2 regions of the Micromonospora sp. WMMC273 genome follow, and region 1 is predicted to be linked to the other one. Evidence: predicted binding sites of a transcription regulator. Region 1 holds the regulator's gene; the other holds the start of a gene.
The links. Region 1 encodes HspR, which represses chaperone genes until heat shock. Its sites were predicted from a motif close to TTGAGTNNNNNNNACTCAA; they were not measured.

Region 1 (7,054 bases):
GGGTGAGCAGACCGCACCGGGTGCGGCCGGGCCGGGTGCCGGCGCGGGTGCGGCCGGTGGCCCGAAGGCCGGTGGCGACGACGACGTGGTCGACGCGGAGATCGTGGACGAGGACAAGAAGTGACATCCGGTCCCGGACACGATTCGCACGGCAGAGGGATGAGGTAACCGCATGACGGACAAGCCACGAGCGGCCGACCCGGATGCCACCGGGTCGGCGCCGGGCGCCGGCAAGGACACCGGCGACGAACCCCGGGTCGTCATCCGCGACAAGCGCAAGCTCGGCAAGGTGACCGAGCAGCCGGCGAACGACGCCTCGGCGGCCGACGCGGCCGCCGACGCGCCCGCCGAAGGGCTGGTCGAGGAGGCCGAGGTCGTGGTCGACGAGATCGGCGGCGAGGCCGAGGTCAGCGGTCCGACCGTGGTCGACTCGCCCGCCGAGCCGAACGGCGGGACCGGCACGGACACGCCGCTCGGCGCCGAGCTGGAGTCGCTCCGCACCGACCTGGAGGAGCGCACCCGCGACCTCCAGCGGGTGACTGCGGAGTACGCCAACTACCGCAAGCGGGTCGACCGGGACCGCAACCTGGTCCAGGAGCAGGCCACCGGGGCGGTGCTCACCGCGCTGCTGCCGATCCTCGACGACCTGGACCGGGCCCGCGAGCACGGCGACCTGGTGGGCCCGTTCGGCAGCGTGGCCGAGCAGCTCACCGGCGCGCTCGCGAAGTTCGGCCTGACCGCGTTCGGCGAGCAGGGTGACCCGTTCGACCCGACCCGGCACGAGGCGGTGGCGCACCAGACCTCCGCCGACGTGACGGAGCCGACCTGCGTACAGGTCATGCGCCGTGGTTACCAGCTCGGCGAGCGGCTGCTGCGGCCCGCCATGGTCGCGGTCGCGGACCCGGAGTAGTGCCGACCCGTGACGTCCCGCCCGCCCGCACCGGGCGGGCGGGGCGACCGGGGTTCGACCCGTGGAAGGGGGTGGACCGGTGAGTTCCAAGGACTGGATCGAGAAGGACTACTACGCCGCGTTGGGCGTGGACAAGTCCGCCTCCTCGGACGAGATCAAGAAGGCGTACCGCAAGTTGGCCCGGGAGTCGCACCCGGACCACAACCCCGGCGACACCGGTGCCGAGGAGCGGTTCAAGACCGTCTCCGAGGCGTACGCGGTGCTCGGCGACGAGAAGAAGCGCCGCGAGTACGACGAGATGCGCTCGCTGTTCGGCTCCGGCGCCTTCCGGCGCAGCGCCCGCGGCGCGGGCCAGCCGGGCGGCATGCCGTTCGACGTCTCCGACCTGTTCGGCGGTGGCGCCGGCGGTGGCGACAACCGGTTCAGCGGCGGCGGCTTCACCGACCTGTTCAGCTCGATCTTCTCCGGTGGCGGGGGCGGCGGAGGCCCGGCGCGTCCGCGCGGCCCGGCCCGCGGCCGGGACGTCGAGACCGAGGTGGCGCTCGACTTCGACGACGCGGTACGCGGCGTCACGCTGCCGCTGACGCTGCGCGCACCCGGCGTCTGCGACACCTGCCACGGCAACGGCGCGAAGCCCGGCACCCAGCCGGTGGCCTGCCCGGTCTGCCACGGCGCCGGGGTGACCACCCGCAACCAGGGGTCGTTCAGCTTCTCCGAGCCGTGCCGCAACTGCCAGGGCGTCGGCACGATCGTCGAGGAGAAGTGCCCGGAGTGCCACGGCACCGGCGGTGTCACCAAGACCCGCACGCTGAACGTGCGCTTCCCCGCCGGGGTGGCCGACGGGCAGCGGATCCGCCTGGCCGGCCGGGGCGAGCCCGGCGAGCGGGGCGGTCCGGCAGGCGACCTGTTCGTGCAGGTGAAGGTCCGCCCGGACGAGCTGTTCGGGCGCACCGGGGACGACCTGACCCTGACCGTCCCGATCACGTACGCCGAGGCGGTTCTCGGCACGGACCTGCGCGTGCCGACCCTGGACGGGACGGTGACCCTGCGGGTGCCACCGGGTACGCCCAGCGGGCGGGTGCTGCGCGCCCGCGGCAAGGGCGTCGTACGCAAGGACGGCCGCGCAGGTGACCTGCTGGTCACGCTCGACGTGGTGGTCCCGGCGAAGGTCTCGGACGAGGCGCGGGCGGCGCTGGAGACCTTCGCGGCGCAGACTCCGCCCGCCGCGCGGGAACATCTCGACGCGCGGGTACGTCGATTCAGTTGACGGCGGCACCGGAGGTGAGCGGGCATGTCGGAGGAGTACGTCGGCTCGGGTGACCCGGCCTACGAGGCCAAGGTCTTGATGATCTCGGTGGCCGCGCGGATGGCGGGGATGCACCCCCAGACGCTGCGCCAGTACGACCGGCTGGGCCTGGTGCAGGCCGGCCGGGCGTCCGGCGGCGGTCGCCGGTACAGCGTCCGGGACGTGGTGCTGCTCCGCGAGGTGCAGCGGCTCAGCCAGGACGACGGGATCAACCTGGCCGGGGTCAAGCGGATCATCGGGTTGGAGCGGCTGCTCGAAGAGGCGCAGCAGCGGGTGGCCCGGCTGGAGGCGGAACTGGACGCCGCGTACCGGCGGATCGCCGAGCTGGAGTCACTCGGCGGCTTCCCCCGCGGCGACCTCGTGCCCACCAACCGGACGTCCACCGCGCTCGTCGTCTGGCGTCCGCGCCGCGCTCCCGACCGCTGACCTCGTACCGGAAGGCCGGTGCGCCCCGCTCCCCCGGGGCTGCGCCGGCCTTCGTCGTTCCCCGGGCGGTCCGCCGCCCGGCTCGGGGAAAGCCGGGGTACGGCAGAGCAGGGTCGACTAGGCTTTCCGCAGGGCAAAAAAGCCTCAAATCGGACTCCGGGCTGGCGGGGGGAGCCATGACGGAACCGGCGAAGAAGGTGGCCGAGCGCGCGGAGGAACGGCTGGAGAAAGTGGCCGAGAACGTCCGCGAGCGGTTCGACAGGGTCACCGAGGGACGCTTCAGCGACAAGGTCAAGGAAGGGCGCTTCGCCGACCAGACGGACCACGGCGTGGACCGGGCGCGGGACGACGAGCGGCGCAAGAAGCAGGGCGGGTCGACCTAGACGGCCTGCCGACGTGCGGGCCGGGATCCACGGGGGATCCCGGCCCGTTCGTGTCCCGCCCCTCGCGGTCGATCATGAAGTTGGCGGAGACAAACCGGACACCAAACACCGCCAAGTTCATGATCGACCAGGCGGGTCGGGTCGAGGTGGCTGGGCGACGCTGATCCGGGGGGTCAGAGGCGGCGGTTCTCGCGGACCAGGCCGCCCTCGCACCAGTCCCGGTAGACGAAGAGATCCGGCCGGGCGAGCAGCACCCGGCTGTTGTGCGCCCAGTTGCGCATCAGGTCGTCGCCGGACTTCTCGGCCTGCTCGACCAGCTTGCGGAACCGGCGCTTGGGGTGGGCGCGGAAGTTCGTCCGGATGCCGTCGGCGGCGTAGATGTAGAGGCAGTGCAGCGCGAACCGCCGCGCCGGGCAGCCCTGGTCCATCGCCAGATCGAACAGCGTCTGCACCAGGTGGTCACCGGCGACCAGCAGATCCCAGTCCGGCGGCATCGAGGTCAGCGGCACCGAATCCGGCTGATACGCCCACGACCGAAGCTCGGCGGGCGAGGGATCGACCGGGTTGGCGAAGCCGCGGAACGTCTCTTCCTGCACGCTCACCGGCCGACCTTCCGCTTGCGCTGGCGGGGGCGCAGGCCACCCGCGGACCCTGGCTGCTGGGCCGAAACGTTAACGCGGTTGGACAGAGCAGGGGTAGACCTTCCCGGGATCAATTTGACAACGCCGGGCCGGATCTGCCCTCGGCTGATCCGGCCCGGCCCGGTCAGTCGCCGGAGCCCAGGGGCAGCGGCGCGGGCGGACGAGCGGCGGCGGCGCGGGTGCGCAGCCACTGCTTGAACCACGGGCTGTCCGGCAGGCGGGCGAGCAGCGGCCCGGTCACCACCGTGATCAACACGTACGCGGTGGCGAGCGCGGCGAGCTTCGGCTCCACCGGGTAGACGGCCGCGACGGCCAGCCCGGCGATGACGATGGAGAACTCGCCGCGTGGAGTAAGCGCCAGGCCGGCCCGCCAGCGTCCGGGCTCGGCGATCCCGGCCCGGCGGGCGGCCAGGTAGCCGGTCGCCACCTTCGTCGCCATGGTCACCACTGCGAGCAGCAGCGCGGGCAGCAGCACCGGCGGCATGTCCAGCGGGTTGGTGACCAGCCCGAAGAAGACGAAGAAGACCGCGGCGAACAGGTCACGCAGCGGGGAGAGCAGCTCGGTGGCGTGGTGCGCCACCGGCCCGGACAACGCGATGCCCACCAGGAACGCGCCGACCGCCGCCGACACCTGGAGCTTGGCCGCGACGCCCGCCACCAGCAGGGTCAGGCCGAGCACCCCGAGCAGCAGCGCCTCCGGATCCTTGGCGGAGAGCGCGGCGGAGATCAGGTGGCCGTACCGGATCGCCACGGCCAGCACCACGACGACGGTGAACACCGCGATGGCGAGCGCGATGCCGCCCTTCATCAGGCCGACCCCGGCGAGCAGCGCGGTGACCAGCGGCAGATAGAGGGCCATCGCCAGGTCCTCGATCACCAGGACGGACAGGATCACCGGGGTCTCCCGGTTACCGACCCGGCCCAGGTCACCGAGCACCTTGGCGATCACGCCGGACGACGACACCCACGTGACGCCCGCGAGCACCACCGCCGCCACCCAGCCCCAGCCGAGCAGGAGCGCGAAGGCGAACCCGGGCAGCGCGTTGAACACCGCGTCGATCACGCCGGCCGGCGCGGCGGACCGGAGGTTGCCCACCAGTTCGTTGGCGCTGTACTCCAGGCCGAGCATGACCAGCAGCAGGATCACGCCGATCTCGGCGCCGACCGCGAAGAACTCCTCGCTGGCGTTGAGCGGCAGCAGCCCACCGTGCCCGAACGCCAGGCCGGCGAGCAGGTACAGGGGGATGGGCGACACGCCGAAGCGACGGCTCAGCCGGCCGAGCAGGCCGAGCAGGAGCAGCAGCGCACCGACCTCGATGAGCAGGATTGTGGTTTCGTGCATACGCGTCAGCCGTCCGGATCGGTCTCGGCGAGGATCGCGGTCACGCCGTCGAGCCCCTGACGGGTACCGACCACGACGACCACATCGCCGGCTTCGAACCGGAAGGTGGGATCGGGCGAGACGTTCACGGCGCCCTGACGCAGCACGGCCACGATCGACGCGCTGGTCCGGGTGCGTGCCTTGGTGTCCGCGAGCCGCCTGCCGACGTACTTCGACCCCGCCGGGATGGCGATCTGCTCGGTCAGCAACCCGGCGGCCTGCTCACGCAGACCGGAGAGCTGACCCAGCATCAGCGACGCGCCGAGGATGTCGGCGAGCGCCTCCGCCTCGTCGTCGGTCAGGGGTATGTCGTGTTGGCAGGAGTCGGGATCGTCCGGGTCGTAGAGGACCAGGTCGCGACGGCCATTGCGGTGGGAGACCACGCCGAGCCGGCGGCCGGACTCCGTCATCAGATCATGACGTACGCCGATCCCGGGCAGGGCGGTCTGTTCGACACGTACTCGCACGCCGGTGAGGCTACTCCGGGCACGCACCTGCCGCGTCCGGGGTGGATCGGGTGCCCGGTGGTGCGGGATCAGGGGGCGTCGTCGCGAGCGGTGACATAGGTGCCCTTGCCCTGATGCCCCTCGACCAGACCTTCGGCTTGAAGGATCAACAGCGCCGAGCGGACCGGCTCCGCAGACACCTGGTAGTGCGCGATCAGCTCACGCAGGGAGGGGAGTTTGTCGCCGGGGCCGTACTCGCCCGAAGCGATCTTGTCTCTGATGTCCTGCGCGATTCTCTGACGGTCCGAAACTCGGGGCATGGCGGCAACTCCTGGTAGGCCCCAAGATCTTCCCACGAGTCAGACCGGTCAGCCAACACTTCGCGTGCTAAGCATGCTCACTCCTTGTCATGCAATGCTTTGCATTGTATGTTCCTCGTGCGGATGCCTTCGGCGGAACGCCTGGTAGGCAAACCGGCCCTCCGGTTGGCACCCGTGGTCGGCGCGACTGGTCGTGCGCGGCCAGTCGTGTCGCCTCACCCGTCTCCTTTGGTCTCCAAGAAGGGACAGTGTCGTGCGCAATCTCCTGCGAATACGTCCGAAGCGGCGGAGCCTGACCCCGCCCAACTCCGCGCCGGTCGGCGCCTACCGCTCCGCGTCGTACCTTCCGCTGCGGCCCTGGCAGGTGCGGGGCCGCCGCTTCACGACGTGCCGTCGAGGGCTGGACCCGGCCGAGGTCGCGGCGTTCCTGGACCGCGCCGCCGGGGATCTCGCCGCCGCGTACGCCGAAGTCGCCCGGAGTCGTGAGGAGACGGCCCGGATCAAGGGTGCGTTGCGCGAGTGGCAGTCCCGGCAGGCCCCGTCGATGCGTGACCTGGTCGGGCGGCCGTGACCGGGCGGTACGTGATCCATCTGCCGGTGCGCGCGGCCGATCTGGCTCGGGCGAAGATGCTCGGTCGCACGGCCGGGCGGTCGTTGGCCTTCCTCGCGGTGGTGGAGCTGGGCGGGATCACCGTCTCGGCCGAGGACGACCAGGCCGTACGCCATTGGGTGTTCTGTGACCGCAAGCTGGACGGCGGCCGGCGTTGCGTGCTGCGCGCCGACCACGAGACCCCCTGCCTCGCGCGTCTCCCGCGTCGCTGAGATCTTGGTACGAAACGGCCCCTCCAAGGGCCTTTTCGTACCAAGATCTCTCCGGCCGGACCGGAGGAGGGTGACTCAGGTCACAGGGGTGGAGTTGAGCGGAATAGACTCAACTCTGGTTGTGTCATGTCCAGTGGACACGCCGATCCGGGGGAGCCCATGAACACGGAACGTCTCACCACCAAGAGCCGCGAGGCCATCACCGGTGCCGTCGCGCTGGCGAACCAGCGCGGTCACGCCACCGTGGAGCCCTGGCACCTGCTGCTGTCACTGCTGGACACCGAGGGCTCGACCGCCGCGGGCCTGCTGCGCGCCGTCGGGACCGACCCCGCCGAGCTGCGCCGCGTCGCCCAGCGGTCGGTCGACGCGCTGCCCGCCGCACGCGGGTCGAGCATCGCCGAGCCGACCCTGGCCCGCGA
Region 2 (7,054 bases), 3.0 Mb from region 1:
GCAACCAGCCGGACGACGTGCTGATCCAGATCCCGGGCCTGGCGCAGTCGGGCGTGGCGCAGTGCGCGGTCTGGGCCGGTGACGGCTCGCACCGCATCCCGATGATGGAGCGGGCGAACCAGACCCCCGCGATCGACGTGGTGCGCATCCGGGTCAACTGAGCGACGCGACGGCCGCGGCCGTCCGGGGGACTCCTCCGGGCGGCCGCGGCCTTTCCGCGTACGGGAACGGTGGGAGGCGATCCCGGAGGAAATCTCGTGCCGTGGGTATCCGCCGGACGAAAAGCGCCGTGCGGAGAATGCCGATCGGGGCCACGCCGATTTCTCAGCGTGACCCCGGGATGCCCGACGGTGAACCGGTGACGGTCAGCGGTTCTTGTACGCCTCGACCACCGACACCGGGATGCGCCCGCGCTCGGAAATCTCGAACCCGTTCTTGGCGGCCCATTCCCGGATGGCGCGGTTCTGCTCGCGGTCCATTCCCGAGGTGCTCGGCCGGGTCGTGCGACGGGCGCCGCGGGTGATCTCGGCGGCTCCCCGGCCGATTCGCCTGCCAGCGCTGATGTACGGATCCAGGGCCTTGCGCAGGACGCCCGCGTTCTCGTCGGAGACGTCGATCGTGTACGCCACGCCGTCCAGGCTGAACTCGACGGTCCGATCGGCCTTTCCGCCGTCGAGGTCGTCGGTCAGAACGGTGATTACTTTCCTTGCCATCGCCATTACTCCCTGTGTCGGGCGGGGTGTGGCTAAGAGTTTGACCTACCGCGCGGTAATCCCGCAACAATAGCCGACTGTTTCCATTCGGCGGGTCGCGGTAAACGGTGCCGCCATTGGGCGCGGAGCGCCGGAACGGGAGCGCTCGGCGTGGCGTGGGTCACAACCAGGAACAAGGGGCATCTTTTGTTACTTGAGCCAGACACGCTCAACCAACGTGATGGCAGGTGTTCGATGGCAACTCTTCCGGTACTCCCACTGACCGACGCCGTCCTGCTGCCCGGGATGGTCGTCCCGGTGACCCTCGACCCGACCACCCAGGCCGCCGTCGACGCGGCCCGCGCCACCGGCGACAAGGAACTCCTGGCCGTGCCCCGCATCGACGGCGAGTACGGTTCCGTCGGCGTGGTCGCCACGATCGAGAAGGTGGGCCGGCTGCCCAGCGGCGAACCGGCGGCGGTCGTCCGCGGTCTCGCCCGTGCCCGCATCGGCTCCGGCGTGCCCGGTCCCGGCGCCGCGCTCTGGGTCGAGGCGACCACACTCGACGAACCCGCCCCGGCCGGCCGCGCCCGGGAACTCGCCCGCGAGTACCGCGCGCTCATGACCTCGGTCCTGCAGCAGCGCGGCGCCTGGCAGGTGATCGACGCGATGGAGCGGATGACCGACCTGTCCGAGCTGGCCGACTCGGCCGGTTACGCGCCCTGGCTCAGCCTGACCCAGAAGACCGAACTGCTCGCCGCGCCGGACGTCACCGCCCGGCTGGACCTGCTCGTCGGCTGGGTCAAGGAACACCTGGCCGAGCAGGAGGTCACCGAGCAGATCAACAGCGACGTCCGCGAGGGGCTGGAGAAGTCCCAGCGGGAGTTCCTGCTGCGCCAGCAGCTCGCCGCGATCCGCAAGGAACTCGGCGAGGACGAGCCGGACGGCTCCGCCGACTACCGCTCCCGGGTGGAGTCCGCCGACCTGCCGGAGAAGGTACGCGAGGCGGCGCTGCGCGAGGTCGGCAAGCTGGAGCGGGCCAGTGACGCCTCACCCGAGGCGGGCTGGATCCGTACCTGGCTGGACACCGTCCTGGAGATGCCGTGGAGCACGCGTACCCAGGACAACACCGACCTGGCCGCGGCCCGGGCCGTGCTCGACGCCGACCACGCCGGCCTGGCCGACGTGAAGGACCGAATCCTGGAGTACCTCGCGGTGCGCAACCGGCGCGCGGAGCGCAACCTCGGCGTCGTCGGCGGACGCGGCTCCGGCGCGGTGCTGGCCCTGGCCGGCCCGCCCGGTGTCGGCAAGACCAGCCTCGGCGAGTCGGTCGCCCGGGCGCTGGGCCGCAACTTCGTCCGCGTCTCCCTCGGCGGCGTCCGGGACGAGGCGGAGATCCGCGGCCACCGGCGCACCTACGTCGGCGCGCTGCCCGGCCGGATCGTGCGTGCGCTGCGCGAGGCCGGCTCGATGAACCCGGTCGTGCTGCTCGACGAGGTCGACAAGCTGGCCGCCGGCTACTCCGGCGACCCGGCGGCGGCCCTGCTCGAGGTGCTCGACCCGGCGCAGAACCACACGTTCCGCGACCACTACCTGGAGGTCGACCTCGACCTGTCCGACGTGCTGTTCCTCGCCACCGCCAACGTGGTCGAGGCGATCCCGGGCCCGCTGCTGGACCGGATGGAGCTGGTCGCGCTGGACGGCTACACCGAGGACGAGAAGGTCGCCATCGCCCGGGACCACCTGCTGCCCCGGCAGCGGGAGCGGGCCGGGCTGACCGGCGAGGAGGTCACCGTCGCCGACGAGGCGCTGGCGCTGATCGCGGGCGAGTACACCCGGGAGGCCGGCGTCCGGCAGCTCGAACGAGCCCTGGCGAAGATCCTGCGCAAGGTGGCCGTCGCGCTCGCCACGGACCCCGCGCCGGTGCACGTGGACGCCGGGAACCTGGCCCGCTACCTGGGCCGGCCGAAGTTCACCCCGGAGTCGGCCGAACGCACCGCCGTGCCCGGCGTGGCGACCGGCCTGGCCGTCACCGGCGCCGGTGGCGACGTGCTGTTCATCGAGGCCACCACGATGGAGGGTGAGCCGGGACTGACGCTGACCGGCCAGCTCGGCGACGTGATGAAGGAGTCCGCGCACATCGCGTGGTCGTACCTGCGGTCGAACGGACGGCGCTACGGGCTGGACCCGAACGCGCTGGCCGGGCGGCGGATCCACCTGCACGTCCCGGCGGGCGCGGTGCCGAAGGACGGCCCGAGCGCCGGCATCACCATGGTGACCGCGCTGGCCTCACTGGTGACCGGGCGTCCGGTGCGGCCCGAGTTCGGGATGACCGGCGAGGTGACGCTCTCCGGCCGGGTGCTGCCGATCGGCGGGGTGAAGCAGAAGCTGCTCGCCGCGCACCGGGCCGGCCTCACCGAGGTGATCATCCCGAAGCGCAACGAGCCGGACCTGGACGACCTGCCGGCGCAGGTGCGGGAGGCGCTGACCGTGCACACGCTGTCCGACGTGGCGGACGTGCTCGCGCTGGCGCTGCGCCCGGCGGAGATCGAGGCGGGAACGCTCGCCGCGGCCTGAGCGGGGGCGGGGGTCCGGTGACAGCCGGACCCCCGCTCCACGGCGCGACCGGATGGTCCGTCCGGCACCCCGGCCGGCCGGAGCGTCGACAGCCGTTCCCGGCCCGGCATACTGGCCGGCGTGCGGCCAGGACCGACGGACGCCGCACGGAGAGGGCTGGTCAGGTGGCGCGCAGAGCAACTGACGGGGATCCGCCGGGAAGCGGAACTCCGGACCTCGGCGATCTTCTGGGCCGGGAGTTGAGCACCGCCGTGGTGATGTTCCACGAGGCGGTCGCCGCCCGGCGTGGCCTGACGGCCACGGAGAACAAGGCGCTCGATCTGCTGGCCCGGCGTGGCCCGCTCACCTCCGGTGATCTCGCCCGTCAGCTCGGGCTCACGCCGGGAGCGGTCACCGGGCTGGTGGACCGGCTTTCCCGCGCCGGGTACGCACGGCGCAGCCCGGACGCGACGGACCGGCGCAAGACGTTCGTCGTCGCCGACGTGGAGCGGCTCGACGCCGAGATGGGCCCGGTCTTCGCGCCGCTGGGTGCGGCGATCAGGGAGCTGACCCGCGGGTACACCGAGGCGCAGCTCGCCACCGTCGAGCACTTCGTCCGCAACGTGGTGGTCATCCTCCAGGAGCAGACCTCCCGTGTCTCCGACTCCTCGACTGACAGGGCCTGACAAAAACATTTCAGTGCGCTAAAATGTTTAGCATGCTGAATCAATCTACGGAAGCCGGCGTCCGCCGCGCCCTGGCCCGGGTCGCCGACGCCTGGGGTGAGGGCGACCCGGACCGGTACGCGGCCCTCTTCAGCGAGGACGCGGACTACACGGCCTACGACGGCACCCGGATGGCGGGTCGGCGCGCAATCGCCGACGGTCACCGGGCGCTGTTCGGGGGCGTCATGCGCGGCTCGCGCATGACCGTCCGAGAGCCGCGCATCCGGCACGTCGCCACCGACGTCGCCGTGGTGTGGGCGCTGGGCGGGATCATCATGCGCTGGCAGCGCGGCCGTACCGAGCCGTCGGCGAAGCGGCACTCGGCGGTCACGTTCGTCCTCGTCCACCAGGGGGACGACTGGCTCGTGACCGCGTTCCAGAACACCAGGTACCGTCCGTGGTCGCGTACCGTCGTCGGGCGGCTGACGAACCGCATGGCGGGTGGGAACGGCCGGTGACCGTCACCGCCGGCGGTGGCGGGCACCCGCCGGCGGTGGACGCCTCAGCGGCGGCCGCGGCGGCCGGCGTCGAAGGGACGCTCCCGGCCGTCGGACTCGCCGCCGTCCCGGTCCCGGCGTACCGTCGCCTTGCGGCCCTTGATGGTGGTGCCGCGCAGCCCCGCGATGATCTCGTCGGCCACCGCCTGCGGCACCTCGACCAGGGAGAACCGGTCGGCGATCTCGATCGAGCCGATGTCCCGGCCGTTGATCCGGGTCTCCCCGGTGATCGCGCCGACCAGGTCCTGCGGCCGCACCCCGGCCCGCCGGCCCAGCCCGATGAAGACCTGGGTGGTCCCGCCGGTACGCGGACGGCCCGGCCCCCGGCGCTCGCCCCGCCCGCCGGTCTCCGGCCGGCCCTCGCGCGGGCCGCGGACCGGAACCTGCGGGATCTCCTCCTCGTCGTCCGAGCCCGGTGACGTCGCCTCGTGCGCCAGCTTCACCGCCGCCAGCGCCACCTCGACCAGGTCGAACTCGTCGGTGAGCGACTCCACGATCGCCCGGTACGGGTCGAGGTCGTCCTCCAGCAGGCTCTCCCGCAGCGCGGCCTGGGTCAGTTCCAGCCGCCGGGTCCGCATGTCCGCGACAGTGGGGATCTTGTCGATGGCGATCCGCTGCCCGGTGACCCGCTCGATGGTCTTGAGCATCCGGTGCTCACGCGGCTCGGCGAGCGTGATCGCCACACCCTCCCGTCCGGCCCGGCCGACCCGCCCGATCCGGTGCACGTACGACTCGGGGGCCGACGGCACGTCGTAGTTGACCACGTGGGTGAGCTGCTCGACGTCCAGCCCTCGGGCGGCCACGTCGGTGGCGACCAGCAGGTCCGCCGTGCCGGCGCGCAGCCGGCCCATCACCCGGTCCCGCTGCTCCTGGCTCATCCCGCCGTGCAGCGCCTCCGCCCGGTAGCCCCGGCCGTTCATCGTCTCGGTGAGCCGGTCCACCTCCTCGCGGCTGCGGCAGAACACGATCGCCGCGGTCGGCGACTCCACGTCCAGCACCCGGCCCAGCGCGGCCGGCTTGTGCCCCCGGGCCACGATGTACGCGCTCTGGCGCACCCGGGGCGCCTCTCCGGCGACCGGCCGCTCCCGCTCGATCCGGATGCGCACCGGGTCGGTCAGGTGCTGCCGGGCCAGCCCGTCGATGCGGGCCGGCATGGTGGCCGAGAACAGCACCGTCTGCCGGCCGGCCGGGGCGTGCTCCAGGATCGCCTCGATGTCCTCGGCGAAGCCCATGTCGAGCATCTCGTCCGCCTCGTCCAGCACCACCGTGCTCAGCGCGCCGAGCCGCAGCGTGCCCCGGGCGATGTGGTCCAGGGCCCGGCCCGGCGTCGCCACCACCACGTCCACCCCGTGGTCGAGCGCGCGCAACTGCCGGCCGATCGGCTGCCCGCCGTAGATCGGCAGCACCCGGGCGCCCAGGTCCTTGCCGTAGCGGTGGAACGCCTCGGAGACCTGCACGGCCAGCTCACGGGTCGGCACCAGCACCAGTGACACCGGGTCGCCCTCGGCCCGGCCGACCGGCATCCGCTGCAACAGCGGCAGCGCGAACGCGGCGGTCTTGCCCGTACCGGTCGCCGCCTGCCCCAGCAGATCCTGCCCGGCCAGCAAGGGAGGGATGGCCTCCCGCTGGATCGGCGTCGGTTCCTCGTACCCGAGCGCGGACAGCGCGCCCAGCAACTCGGTGCGCAGCCCGAGATCGGCGAAGGCGATGGCGTCCTCGGCGTCGTCGGGAACGGCGGGGTCGGTCGGGGTCGGTGCGGCGGTCATGCGACAAGTTTTTCATCACCGCCGCGCGGCGGTCGCGGCGACCGGGGCAAACGTTCGCCGCGCCACCCGGGTGCCGTCCCCTCCGGGTGATCCGGCGCGGCCCCGTGCCCTCGCCGGATCACCCGGACAGGGCAGCGGATCACCGGGACAGGACGGCCAGGAGCGTGGTGAGGCCCACACCGACGTCGAACACCGCGCACCACAGCGCGTAGCCGCGCGGCACCACCGCGCCGGTGCGGTGGTACCAGGCGTCCCAGGCGGCGTGGACGAGCCAGCCCACCCCGACGAGAACCCCGGCGACGTCGGCGGACGCGATCATCGCCACGACCGCCAGGCCGCCCCACACGGCCGCCCCGGCGAGCTGCGCGGCCAGCGCGCGCCGGTCGCCCCACTGCCGCCGCCAGGTGCCGATCAGCAGGTAGCCGGCCGGCAGGACCAGCAGCGTCCACGGCGCGAAGACGGTGGGCGCGAACCACATGTCCACGGTCATGAGCAGCGCCAGCCCGGCCGGCCACCCGCGCGCCAGGGCCGCGGCGACCGGGTGCCGGCGCGGCGGCGCCGCGGGCGTGTGCCGGTGCCGCAGCGCCACCAGCAGCATCGCCGGCACCATCAGCAGGTGGCCGCCGAGCAGCAGCGTGTCGTCCCCGACCCACCCGGCCCACCAGGGCGGGAGCAGCAGCAGGAACGGCACGTACATGGCCGCCGACATCTCGGCGGTGGCGGCCCGGCCGTCCCCCCGGTACCACATCCACGCGGCCATGCCCGCCGCCATGTTCGTCGCCATCACCAGCGCGCCCACGTCCGGCCGCGCCAGCACC

Region 2: a site for HspR is predicted at 907-925, ahead of lon (endopeptidase La). Genes of this name have one in related genera too.

What each region holds. Positions count from the first base shown of each region.
Region 1 is NZ_JAPZBE010000001.1:6,272,628-6,279,681, forward strand. Features, by position in the region: gene dnaK (molecular chaperone DnaK) at 1-124, shown strand, start outside; gene grpE (nucleotide exchange factor GrpE) at 173-910, shown strand; gene dnaJ (molecular chaperone DnaJ) at 990-2,177, shown strand; gene O7611_RS29200 (heat shock protein transcriptional repressor HspR) at 2,202-2,642, shown strand; gene O7611_RS29205 (hypothetical protein) at 2,819-3,025, shown strand; gene O7611_RS29210 (hypothetical protein) at 3,199-3,627, opposite strand; gene O7611_RS29215 (cation:proton antiporter) at 3,791-5,008, opposite strand; gene O7611_RS29220 (cation:proton antiporter regulatory subunit) at 5,014-5,514, opposite strand; gene O7611_RS29225 (winged helix-turn-helix domain-containing protein) at 5,583-5,813, opposite strand; gene O7611_RS29230 (DivIVA domain-containing protein) at 6,067-6,384, shown strand; gene O7611_RS29235 (hypothetical protein) at 6,381-6,635, shown strand; gene clpB (ATP-dependent chaperone ClpB) at 6,795-7,054, shown strand, end outside.
Region 2 is NZ_JAPZBE010000001.1:3,256,557-3,263,610, reverse strand. Features, by position in the region: gene O7611_RS15305 (hypothetical protein) at 1-161, shown strand, start outside; gene O7611_RS15300 (histone-like nucleoid-structuring protein Lsr2) at 366-713, opposite strand; gene lon (endopeptidase La) at 948-3,269, shown strand; gene O7611_RS15290 (MarR family winged helix-turn-helix transcriptional regulator) at 3,509-3,934, shown strand; gene O7611_RS15285 (SgcJ/EcaC family oxidoreductase) at 3,967-4,431, shown strand; gene O7611_RS15280 (DEAD/DEAH box helicase) at 4,476-6,236, opposite strand; gene O7611_RS15275 (hypothetical protein) at 6,376-7,054, opposite strand, start outside.